4 regions of the Rahnella aquatilis CIP 78.65 genome follow, and region 4 is predicted to be linked to each of the others. Evidence: predicted binding sites of a transcription regulator. Region 4 holds the regulator's gene; each other region holds the start of a gene.
What was found. Region 4 encodes PurR, which represses purine synthesis genes. Its sites were predicted from a motif close to CANGCAAACGTTTGCNTG; they were not measured.
Positions count from the first base shown of each region.

Region 1: a site for PurR is predicted at 1,774-1,791, ahead of purM (phosphoribosylformylglycinamidine cyclo-ligase). Genes of this name have one in related genera too.
Region 2: a site for PurR is predicted at 1,633-1,650, ahead of rbsD (D-ribose pyranase). Genes of this name have one in related genera too.
Region 3: a site for PurR is predicted at 1,920-1,937, ahead of purT (formate-dependent phosphoribosylglycinamide formyltransferase). Genes of this name have one in related genera too.

Region 1 is NC_016818.1:3,552,164-3,555,315, reverse strand. Features, by position in the region: gene purN (phosphoribosylglycinamide formyltransferase) at 1-635, opposite strand, end outside; gene purM (phosphoribosylformylglycinamidine cyclo-ligase) at 672-1,709, opposite strand; gene upp (uracil phosphoribosyltransferase) at 2,058-2,684, shown strand; gene uraA (uracil permease) at 2,895-3,152, shown strand, end outside.
Region 2 is NC_016818.1:4,820,242-4,823,393, reverse strand. Features, by position in the region: gene kup (low affinity potassium transporter Kup) at 1-1,447, shown strand, start outside; gene rbsD (D-ribose pyranase) at 1,663-2,082, shown strand; gene rbsA (ribose ABC transporter ATP-binding protein RbsA) at 2,090-3,152, shown strand, end outside.
Region 3 is NC_016818.1:3,137,492-3,140,643, reverse strand. Features, by position in the region: gene pabB (aminodeoxychorismate synthase component 1) at 1-240, opposite strand, end outside; gene RAHAQ2_RS14075 (YoaH family protein) at 401-583, shown strand; gene purT (formate-dependent phosphoribosylglycinamide formyltransferase) at 672-1,850, opposite strand; gene dbpA (ATP-dependent RNA helicase DbpA) at 2,110-3,152, shown strand, end outside.
Region 4 is NC_016818.1:3,029,559-3,032,710, reverse strand. Features, by position in the region: gene punC (purine nucleoside transporter PunC) at 1-142, opposite strand, end outside; gene punR (DNA-binding transcriptional activator PunR) at 279-1,184, shown strand; gene purR (HTH-type transcriptional repressor PurR) at 1,220-2,245, opposite strand; gene cydH (cytochrome bd-I oxidase subunit CydH) at 2,516-2,668, shown strand; gene RAHAQ2_RS13590 (C40 family peptidase) at 2,834-3,152, opposite strand, start outside.

The DNA of each region.
Region 1 (3,152 bases), 520 kb from region 4:
TCTTCTGCATATCCGCGTTCAGAAAGCGGATTGTTATCCAGCAGCGCCTGACCGTTTTGCAGTGACAAACGCCCGTCAACGAACCAGCTGACCACCAGCGGATAAATGCTGTGTTCCTGCGTTTGCACGCGGGCAATCAGATCTTCTTCTGTATCGTCAGCAAATACCGGTACTTTGGCCTGTAAAATGACCGGCCCCCCGTCGAGTTCTTCAGTCACGAAATGCACGGATGTGCCGTGTTCCGTATCCTGATTTTCTATGGCCTGACGGTGCGTGTGCAGACCCGGATATTTTGGCAACAGGGAAGGGTGGATGTTGATCATCCGTCCGGCAAAGCGCTGGACGAATTCAGCGGTCAGAATACGCATATAACCGGCAAGTACCACCAGATCAGGCTGGTAAGCTTCTATGGCATCCGCCAGCGCAACGTCAAATGCTGCCCGGTCCTGGTAAGCCTTAACATCCAGCGCGTGCGCGGAGATATCGGCTAAACGGGCTCTTTCAAGCCCGTACGCTGCTGCTTTATTGCTGAAGACCGCACAGAGTGTTGCGTTGATTCGTCCCTGCTGGCAGGCATCGATCAGGGCCTGTAAATTGCTTCCCTCGCCCGATACCAGAACCACAATCCTTTTCATTTTGCTACCCGTCTTCAGTCAGTTGATTTACTGGTATTATTCAATAACCACGCGTTCAGCGGAGTCAGAGGCTTTAATGTAGCCAATTTTCCACGCTTTTTCGCCATTATCATTCAGTAATGCAATCGCCTGATCGGCCAGCTCTGCAGGTAGAGCCACCAGCATGCCGACACCACAGTTAAAGGTGCGGTACATTTCGTGACGGCTGACGTTACCGGCGGTTTGCAGCCAGGTAAAGACATCCGGCCACTGCCAGCTTGATTCATCGATAATCACCTGCGTGTTGTCCGGCAATACACGTGGGATATTTTCCCAGAAGCCGCCACCGGTCAGGTGGACGATGCCGTGAACCTCCACGTTTTCGATCAGGTTCAGGATCGATTTCACGTAAATTTTGGTCGGTGCGAGCAGATGATCGGCCAGCGGTTTGCCTGCCAGATCGGTGGTTTCCGGGTCAGTCTTGCTGACTTCCAGAATTTTGCGCACCAGAGAATAACCGTTGGAGTGCGGACCACTGGCGGCCAGGCCGATCAGCACATCGCCGTCAGCCACTTTGCTGCCGTCGATGATTTCTGATTTTTCCACCACGCCCACGCAGAAGCCTGCCACGTCATAATCTTCGCCGTGGTACATGCCCGGCATTTCAGCGGTTTCGCCGCCGACTAACGCGCAACCAGACTGTTTACAGCCTTCTGCGATACCGGTGATCACGCTGGCAGCCGTATCGACATCCAGTTTACCGGTGGCGTAATAGTCGAGGAAAAACAGCGGTTCAGCGCCCTGAACGATCAAATCGTTGACGCACATTGCGACCAGGTCGATACCGATAGTATCGTGGCGTTTCAAATCCATCGCCAGACGCAGCTTGGTGCCAACGCCGTCGGTACCCGAAACCAGTACGGGTTCACGATATTTTTGCGGCAGCGCGCAGAGGGCACCAAAACCGCCCAGTCCGCCCATCACTTCAGGGCGGCGAGTCTGTTTTACTACACCTTTTATGCGGTCTACCAATGCGTTACCGGCATCGATATCTACGCCTGCGTCTTTATAGCTGAGAGAGGTTTTGTCGGTCACTGCGAAGTCCCCACGGCGGTTTGGGTTGGTGGTTGAAGAATAAAGCGGGGCAATTCTAACAGTGGAAGCAAACGTTTGCGAGCGCCTTATTCAGAGTCACTATCTATACTTAAAGATACAACACTTAGCCGAAGTCATTGGAGTTGCAGCAAGGCAGCAAACGAGCGAATCCCGATGAGCTGACTTGAGTCAGTGATTCGGGTGAGAGAGAGCCGCTAACGCAGCTGCGGCTTCAATGAAGAAGGATAAGTTGATCTGGATCAGGCAATTGGCTGTGGCGTTCAAAAAGAATGGCGTTATAATCTCGCGATTTTTTTTTGCAGCTCAACCACCTTAGGAGAATAAATAATGAAGATCGTCGAGGTGAAACACCCGCTGGTGAAACACAAGCTGGGCCTGATGCGTGAAAACGACATCAGCACGAAACGTTTTCGCGAACTGGCTTCTGAGGTGGGAAGTCTGCTGACGTATGAAGCGACTGCCGATTTAGAAACTGAAAAAGTGACCATCGAAGGCTGGAATGGCCCGGTCGAAATTGATCAGATTAAAGGCAAGAAAATTACCGTGGTGCCTATTCTGCGTGCCGGTCTGGGCATGATGGAAGGTGTTCTGGAACACGTTCCAAGCGCGCGTATCAGCGTAGTCGGCGTGTACCGTGATGAAGAAACCCTCAAGCCTGTGCCGTATTTCCAGAAGCTGGTTTCTAACATTGAAGAACGTCTGGCCCTGGTCGTTGACCCGATGCTGGCCACCGGGGGTTCTATGATTGCCACCATCGACCTGCTGAAAAAAGCCGGCTGCCAGAGCATTAAGGTACTGGTACTGGTTGCCGCGCCGGAAGGCATCGCCGCTCTCGAAGCTGCGCACCCGGACGTTGAGCTCTACACCGCCTCGGTGGATCAGGGGCTCAACGATAAAGGCTACATCATCCCGGGGCTCGGTGATGCGGGCGACAAGATATTTGGTACGAAGTAAATAAGCGTTTAGCCGACTAATCAGTCGGCTTTTTTTTGCTCGTCATACTTCAGGCTGCAGATGCGTTGGCTGCGCCCGTTCACCCCGGTCACAGAGTGATCTATGCTCCCGGGGACTCACGGGCTTGCCGCCTTCCTGCAACCCGAATTATTTCGAGCAAAAGGCTGTAAACAACACAACATCACAAACACCATTGAGAGGATCACATTCATGACCCGTCGTGTCATCGGGGTAAGCGAACGTCCGCCATTGCTGCAGACAATCCCCCTGAGTTTCCAGCATCTGTTTGCCATGTTTGGTGCCACCGTTCTGGTGCCCATTCTGTTCAAGATCAACCCGGCAACGGTGCTGCTGTTTAATGGCATAGGGACTTTGCTGTATTTATTTGTCTGTAAAGGGAAGATACCGGCGTACCTCGGCTCAAGTTTTGCGTTTATTTCTCCGGTGTTGTTGCTGTTACCGATGGGA
Region 2 (3,152 bases), 1.8 Mb from region 4:
TTATATCGTCCCACTTTCTATCACTGTCCTGACGCTGCTTTTCATTATTCAGAAACACGGCACCGGTATTGTCGGCAAACTCTTTGCGCCGGTGATGTTGCTGTGGTTCCTGACGCTGGCTGTTCTCGGTGTGAACAGCATCATGCAGAACCCTGAAGTGCTGCGCGCCATGAACCCGATGTGGGCAGTTAACTTCTTTATTGAGCATAAGTCGTTTTCCTTCCTGGCACTTGGCGCGGTGGTTCTGTCGATTACCGGTGTTGAAGCGTTATATGCCGATATGGGGCACTTCGGGAAATTCCCTATCCGTCTTGCCTGGTTCACCGTGGTGTTGCCTTCTCTGGTGCTAAACTATTTCGGTCAGGGCGCATTGCTGCTCAAAGATCCGGAGTCGATTAAGAACCCGTTCTTCCTGCTGGCACCTGACTGGGCATTAATCCCGTTACTGATTCTGGCAACGCTCGCCACCATTATCGCCTCTCAGGCGGTTATTTCCGGTGTGTTCTCCCTGACGCGTCAGGCTGTGCGTTTGGGCTATTTACCACCGATGCGCATCATCCACACCTCAGAAATGGAAGCGGGACAGATTTACATCCCGGCCATCAACTGGTTGCTGTATTTTGCAGTAGTTATTGTTATCGCCAGCTTCGAGCATTCGAGTAATCTGGCAGCGGCATACGGTATTGCCGTAACCGGTACGATGGTGCTGACCAGTATTCTTTCCTGTACGGTTGCGCTCAAAAACTGGCACTGGAAACCGTTCCTGGTTGGACTTTTGGCGATCGGACTGCTGTTTATGGATATTCCGCTGTTCGCGGCGAACGCCACTAAACTGTTCTCCGGTGGCTGGTTGCCGCTGACGCTGGGTCTGTGCATGTTCATTGTTATGACCACCTGGAAAAGCGAGCGCTTCCGCCTTATGCGTCGTATGAACGAGCACGGGAATTCCCTGGAGGCGATGATCGCCTCTCTGGAGAAATCCCCGCCGGTGCGTGTTCCGGGAACGGCTGTGTATATGTCGCGTGCCATCAACGTCATTCCGTTTGCGTTGTTGCACAACCTTAAACACAACAAAGTATTGCATGAGCGCGTGGTACTGCTGACGCTGCGCACGGAAGATGCGCCTTATGTGCATAACGTCCGGCGAGTCACTATCGAGCAGCTTTCGCCGACGTTCTGGCGTGTTGTGGCCAGTTACGGGTTTAAAGAGACGCCGAATGTGGAAGAAGTGTTCCACCGTTGTGGTCTGGAAGGCTTGCCGTGCCGGATGATGGAAACGTCATTCTTTATGTCGCATGAATCGCTGATCCTGACCAAGCGTCCGTGGTATCTCTACTTCCGGGGAAAACTCTTTATGGCACTCAGCCGCAATGCCCTGCGTGCGCCGGATCAGTTTGAAATTCCGCCGAACCGGGTAATTGAACTCGGCACGCAGGTCGAAATCTGATCCTCATTTCCGCTGCTCACAGGGTACCTTCGGGTACCCTGTTTTATTTCTGCTTCTGCTTTTACGAAACGATTAACTCAAATTCCTCCGCTGTTTTTGAATCCTTCAGCGAAACGTTTCGATGCTGATCACAATTCCACCATAACTTCATTGCCATGTCCGTTAATCTTTATAAACTCATCAGCGAGCGAAACGTTTCGCTGTAGGAGTTCATAATGAAGAAGTCATCGCTGTTAAATGCCGAAGTCTCACATGTTATTGCCAGGTTAGGTCACACCGATCAGCTGGTTATTGGCGATGCCGGTCTTCCGGTGCCAGCAGCTTGCCAACGCATCGATCTGGCGCTAACCCAGGGAGTCCCCACCTTTTTACAAGTCTTAGAGGTAGTGACACATGAGATGCAGGTTGAGCGGGCTATCCTCGCAGAGGAAATCCTCACTAAAAATCCTCAACTCCATGAAGCGTTGCTCACCCAATTGACACAACTCGAACAACACCAGGGAAATACCATTGCTTTGGATTACGTCAGTCATGAGGCATTCAAAGCACAAACCGAAAAAAGTCGGGCTGTGATCCGCAGCGGGGAATGTTCGCCTTACGCGAACGTTATTCTGTGTGCCGGCGTAACCTTCTGAGGCTTTTATGCAACCTTTGCTGCAACTGACAGGCATTGATAAAGCCTTTCCCGGCGTAAAAGCACTTTCCGGCGCGGCGCTTAGCGTCTATCCGGGACGTGTGATGGCGTTAGTGGGAGAAAACGGCGCGGGCAAGTCCACCATGATGAAAGTGCTGACCGGCATCTACCAAAAAGATGCCGGCTCAGTACATTTTCTGGGTAAGGAAGCGACGTTCAACGGTCCGAAAGCGTCGCAGGAAGCTGGGATCGGTATTATCCATCAGGAATTAAATCTGATCCCCCAACTGACCATTGCTGAAAACATCTTCCTTGGCCGTGAGTTTGTGAACGGTTTTGGCCGCATCAACTGGAAAAAGATGTATGCCGAAGCCGATAAACTGCTGGCGCGCCTGAATCTGCGTTACAAAAGCGATCGGCTGGTGGGTGACTTATCCATCGGCGACCAACAGATGGTCGAGATTGCCAAAGTGCTCAGCTTTGAATCCAAAGTCATTATTATGGATGAGCCGACGGATGCCCTGACCGATACCGAAACCGCCTCTTTATTTAGCGTGATCCGTGAACTGAAAGCCGCTGGCTGTGGTGTGGTTTACATATCTCACCGCATGAAAGAAATCTTCGAAATCTGCGACGACGTGACGGTATTTCGTGACGGGCAGTTCATCGCAGAGCGTCCGGTCAGTTCGCTTGAAGAAGACACGCTGATTGAAATGATGGTGGGTCGCCGTCTGGAAGAACAATATCCGCGTATTTATCATGAACGTGGTGCGCTGCGTTTGCAGGTGCGCGATGTCAGCGGACCCGGCGTAGATAACGTCAGCTTTGATTTGCACAGCGGCGAAATTCTGGGCATTTCCGGTTTGATGGGTGCGGGCCGTACCGAACTGATGAAAATTCTCTACGGTGCCTTACCGCGTAAAAGTGGTTATGTGGCGCTTGATGGCCGCGAAGTCGTAACTCACTCTCCGCAAGACGGACTGGCAAACGGCATTGTTTACATCTCTGAAGACCGTAAGCGCGACGGTTTAGTGCTCGGCATGTCCGTGAAAGAAAACATGTCGCTGACCG
Region 3 (3,152 bases), 110 kb from region 4:
CGGATCTTCTTCCCGCGTTTCGTTCATGCCGTTGTGCTCAATCTGCGTCCTCGCGCCACGTGTGGTCAGCGTGATCAGCGGATCGGCCACCAGAATATCGAAACGATTATGCTGGTGCTGTGCCGAACCGGAATGCAGCAACATCGCCCACGGCAAAGCAGAAAGCGGCGCAAACCGTTCAGTGACTGCATCGGGCTGATAAGGTAATGAATGGAAAACAACGGGTTGGGCGAATCGCATGACGGGTATGAGTTTCTCTGGCGCAATGGCTATTTTTCAGGATCCTAACACAGTTCGGGCTGCCTGAAAGCAGCGCAGGCGATTTGCGTGAATAAGGCGTATACTGTGCAACCCCGCACTGCGCGGGCTTCCATCATCATCAGTACAACAGGACACTCCCATGCTGACAGGTATGCCTTCATTATCGCATCATGAACAAGAACAGGCCGCCGATCGTATCCGCCAGTTAATGGAAAACGGTATGAGCAGCGGCGAAGCCATTGCGACCGTTGCAGAAGAAATCCGTGAAACGCACAAAGGCGATCGCGTGACCGTCATTTTTGATGACGAAGACGACGAATAAAACGGTGATCCGCAGTTTCCTTTTACTGCAAAGAAAAACCGGACCCTTTTCAGGCGTCCGGTTTTTTTCCGCTTCAGCCCCGGCAACCTCAGCCTTTAACGATCACTGCCGCCGCAGCCTGTTTGGCTTGTCCGACGGCATCTTCGACATTGTCAGCAATCGCCAGTGCCACGCCAAGGCGGCGCTTACCACTGATGTCCGGCTTACCGAACAGACGGAGCTGGTTGTAGCCGGTCAGCGCGTTTTCCAGGCCAGTAAACGTCACATTGTTGCTGGTCAGTTCCGGCAGAATAACGGCAGAAGCGGAAGGACCGAACTGACGGATATTGCCCACCGGCAAACCGAGGAATGCGCGCACATGCAGGGCGAATTCTGACAAATCCTGAGAAATCAGCGTCACCATACCGGTGTCGTGCGGACGAGGTGACACTTCGCTGAAGATCACCTCATCACCACAGACAAACAGTTCAACACCAAACAGACCTTTACCGCCCAGCGCTTTCACCACTTTCTCTGCGATGTCTTTGGCGCGCTGCAACGCCAGTTCAGACATTTGCTGTGGCTGCCAGGATTCACGGTAATCGCCGTCTTCCTGACGGTGTCCGATTGGCGCACAGAAATGAATACCGTCAATGGCGCTGATAGTCAGCAGGGTGATTTCAAAATCAAATTTCACCAGACCTTCAACAATCACACGTCCGCCGCCAGCACGTCCGCCTTGCTGGGCGTAATCCCACGCCGCCTGCAACTGATCGGCACCGCGGATCAGACTCTGACCTTTACCGGAAGAACTCATCACTGGCTTGATAATGCACGGATAGCCGATGGCGTCGATAGCCTCACGGAAAGCCGCTTCGTCATCAGCAAACTGATAAGTGGAAGTGGGCAGCTTCAGCGTTTCGGCGGCCAGACGACGGATACCTTCGCGGTTCATGGTCAGGCGGGTCGCTTCAGCGCAAGGCACTACGTTGTGACCCTGTTTCTCCAGCTCGACCAGCATGCTGGTGGCAATCGCTTCAATTTCCGGCACGATAAAATCAGGGCGCTCGCTTTCGATAACCTGTTTCAGTGCATCGCCGTCCAGCATGTTAATGACATGGCTGCGATGGGCGACCTGCATCGCCGGTGCATCAGCGTAGCGATCAACGGCGATCACTTCCAGGCCCAGTCGCTGGCATTCGATTGCCACTTCTTTGCCCAGTTCGCCAGAGCCTAATAACATGACGCGGGTGGCGCCGGTGCGCAGTGCAGTTCCAATGGTTAACATAGCTTCGTACCCAGATCTGTGTGAGGGAAAATAGGAATTTCGGCGCGCAGTATATCTGAAATTATTGCCGACGAAAACGATTGCGCAGCACCGCTGATCCCTTTAAGTGAAAAATAAAAGCGGGATTTACAGGTTTTTTTCAGCCCGTTTTCTGCCGTTTAAGGCAGTCTGCGGGCGTCTCTGTTATCATTTACCCAAACCATGGCGTCAGGCTTCCTGCCGCTGCCCCGATTTTTGCCTCACATAAAGAGTTATCGCCTTGAGCACGCATTCCTTTTCCGCCCTGACATTACCCGCTGAGCAACTTTCTAACCTGAATGAACTGGGTTATACCGAAATGACCCCGATTCAGGAAGCGTCGTTGCCCGCCATCCTGCTGGGTCAGGATGTCCGCGCCAAAGCCAAAACCGGCAGCGGTAAAACAGCCGCTTTCGGTATCGGTTTACTGAACAGCATTACCGTTTCACAGTTCGTCGCTCAGGCGCTGGTATTGTGTCCGACCCGCGAACTGGCCGATCAGGTCAGCAAAGAATTACGCCGTCTGGCGCGTTTTACCCAGAACATCAAAATCCTCACTCTGTGTGGCGGCCAGGCCATCGGGCCGCAGCTTGAGTCGCTGGTCCATCCGCCGCACATTGTGGTGGGTACGCCGGGTCGTATTCAGGAGCACCTGCGTAAAGGCACGCTGAAACTGGACGAACTGAAAGTGCTGGTGCTCGATGAAGCGGACCGCATGCTGGACATGGGCTTTAGCGAAGACATCGAAGATGTGGTCAGTTATACGCCGCAGGATCGCCAGACGCTGCTGTTCTCCGCGACGTATCCGGACGGCATTGAGCGCATCAGTTCTAAATTCCAGCGCCAGCCACTGAAAGTTGAAATCGAAGGCGAAGATGACATTGCTGATATCCAGCAGATTTTCATCGAAGCCGACAAACATCAGCGTTTATCGCTGCTGGCCGCAGTGCTGTATCAGCATCAGCCGACCTCCTGCGTGGTGTTCTGTAACACCAAACGCGACTGTCAGGAGGTGTGTGATGCCCTGACTGCGAAAGGCATCAGCACCCTGGCGCTGAACGGCGACCTCGAGCAGCGCGACCGCGACCGCGTACTGGTGCGTTTCTCCAACGGCAGTTGCCGCGTACTGGTGGCGACAGACGTTGCGGCGCGCGGGCTGGATATCAAGCAACTGGGTCTGGTCATTAATTACGAACTGTCTTTCGATCCGGAAGTACACGTTCATCGCGTGGGGCGTACCGGTCGTGCGGGCACCAGCGGACTGGCTGTCAGCCTGGTCACGCC
Region 4 (3,152 bases):
TCAGACTTGCGCTGATCATCCCCGGACTGGTCATCAGGCTGGTTTGCATGGTGCTGAACGCAGGCAGATACATATCGGTGGCTAAAAAGCCCAGCATGCTCAGTCCCGCAAGATAGAGCATAAATCCAAAGGAGGGTTTCATTATCGTCTCGTTAATTTATTTATTGCAGATGATGTGACGCAGATTACGTACCGGAGGCGGAGTTTAACGCTTTGATAACAGGCTTGTGAAACGCTAATATTTGCACACTGCTATCAAAAATATTGAAGGCTGAATTATGTGGTCAGAATACACCCTTGAAGTGGTTGATGCCGTGGCAAGAACCGGCAGTTTTAGTGCGGCAGCGCAAGACTTGCACCGCGTGCCTTCGGCTATCAGCTATACCGTCCGTCAGCTTGAGCAGTGGCTGGCCGTGCCGTTGTTTGAACGTCGCCACCGGGAGGTAGTGCTGACGCCTGCAGGCAAGGTTTTTGTCGATGAAGCGCGGATTCTGACAAAAAAAATGATAGCCACACGCCGGCAGTGTCAGCAGGTGGCGAACGGCTGGCGCGGCGAATTACGTGTGGCGGTCGACCGGATTGTAAAACCTGCACGAACACGGCGTCTGGTGCTCGATTTTTACCACCATTTTGCGGATACCGAACTCATTATTCACTCGGAAGTGTTTAATGGTGTCTGGGATGCGCTGGTCGACGGGCGTGCAGACGTGGCGATCGGTGCCACGCGCGCGATACCCGTTGGCGGGCGCTTCAGTTTTCGTGACATGGGATTTATGGACTGGCATTGCGTCGTCAGCCCGCAACATCCGCTGGCGCAATTATCCGGCGCACTGAATGATGATCAACTGCGGCCTTATCCGGCACTCTGTCTGGAAGATACTTCCCGGACATTGCCTAAGCGTGATACCTGGACGCTGGATAATCAGCGGCGCCTGGTCGTGCCAGACTGGACCTGCGCGCTGGAGTGCCTGACCGAAGGTTTATGCGTGGGGATGATGCCGGTTCACCGCGTCACGCCGTGGATAGAACAGAAGAAGTTGCAGGTGCTGACGCTGGAAAATAGGTTCCCGGACAGTCCGTGCTGTCTGACGTGGGATCAAAGCAATCCGTCACCCTCACTGGCCTGGTTACTGGACTATATGGGCGAGACAGAAACGATGAATCAGGAATGGCTGCGTGATTAAAAAAAACGCCTGCACAGGCAGGCGTTCGATATCTGTTAACGGCGGTAATCGCGGTACGGACCGTCGGCGACTGAACGTCGCTCGACCAGTTTCGGATGTACCTCGATGGTCTGAGACTCTTCACGTTTACTGACAATTCTGTCCAGCAACATGGTAAAGGCCATTTCACCCAGACGTTCTTTCGGCTGATGCACGGTTGTCAGCGCCGGAGAGAAATAACGGGCATTACGCACATTGTCGTAACCGATCACAGAAATATCCTGAGGAACGCGAAGGCCCAGTTCGTCTGCGGCACAAATGGCGCCCATTGCCATCACATCGCCGCCACAGAAGACGGCAGTGGGGCGATGCTTTTGCATCAGAATTTTATGCATCGCCTGATAGCCCGATTCCGGCTCGAAATCGCCCTGAACCACCCACTCCTCACGAAGCGGAATATTGGCTTCGGTCAGTGCTTTCACAAACCCCTGGAAGCGGCCGCCGCCGGTATTACGTGCAAGTTGTCCCGGGATCACGCCAATATCACGATGACCGCGTTCAATCAGATAACGCCCGGCCATGTAACCGCCTTCGAAAGCATTATCAATAATGCTGTCGGTGAAGTTTTTACGCGCTTCGCCCCAGTCCATGACCACCATGGGAATGGCGCGGTGCTCCTCGAGCATATTAAGCAATTCATCAGGATATTCTGCGCACATCACCAGCAAGCCGTCGACGCGCTTTTGCGCCAGCATCTGCAGATAGGCTTGTTGTTTCTCCAGATTATTATGCGAGTTACATAAAATCAGCGTATAGCCTTTGGAGAAGCAACTGTTTTCCACGGCCTCAATCACTTCGGCAAAATAGGGCGCTTCGCTGGATGTCGCCAGCAGGCCGATCGTTTTAGTGTTATTGACCTTCAGACTCCGGGCGACAGCACTCGGCGAGTAATGTAGCTCTTTGATTGCAAGGAGAACCGCGTCTTTGGTTTCTTCGGCGACGAAACGTGTTTTATTGATGACGTGCGACACGGTTGTAGTGGAAACGCCAGCGCGCTTTGCGACATCTTTAATCGTTGCCATGTAAACAATGACTCCTGAACTCACGTGTTTCAGCACGTTAGCATTATGTTAATCGTTTGCTTGCGTGGATCTCACTGCTGGCTTCTAAAAGGGCAGTCAAATCGTTGGGTGGATTCTTCAGAATGAGGCGTGAAATGCTCTCGGGTGAAATCAACCGGCACACAGGCGTGTTAACCGACAATTTTCTCTTATAATGCAGGAAAGTGGAAGCAAAATTCTCAGGAACGCCTTGTCATTCAACACAAGATTTTAAAGGTTAATTATGAGAAAATGCGTTGGCACACAATGAGTGTGGCTTTAAAAATGCCACAATTTGATCCGAAAGGGGGTTTGATGGACAGCAACCTGAAATTATCGTTGATCACCACGGTATGCGCTTTGCTTATGATTATTGCTTTCAGCTTCACCGCAGTGATGAACTGATTCATTAAGTGATCCGCCATAAAAAAGGGCGATTCCTGTTGCAGGGATCGCCCTTTTCAATTTTACGCACTGACCGTTACCGCTGATACTCTTCCCTGCATAAACGCTTCGTTAAATGCTATTCAATGGCTGATTAGCGAAACTTCAGACTTAACGAATTGTTTATTATCGGATCGTTTTCGGGGTCATTACCCGACGTGCGCCCACATAGTGATCTTGCCAGTAATCATCGCCGAGAGAGGTGATTTTAATGTCTTCGCCTGTTCTCGGAGACTGAATAAACTTGCCGTTACCCACATAAACACCAACATGGTCTGCTGCGCCGCGGTTATTGATTCTGAAGAATACCAGATCACCGCTTTCAAGTTCGCCGCGTTTGACCGGAGCCGCATCGCGCAGGTGATACATTTCATTCGCTGTGCGTGGCATTTTAATGCGGATCAAATCTTTGTAGGCGTAATAGACTAAGCCGCTGCAATCAAAA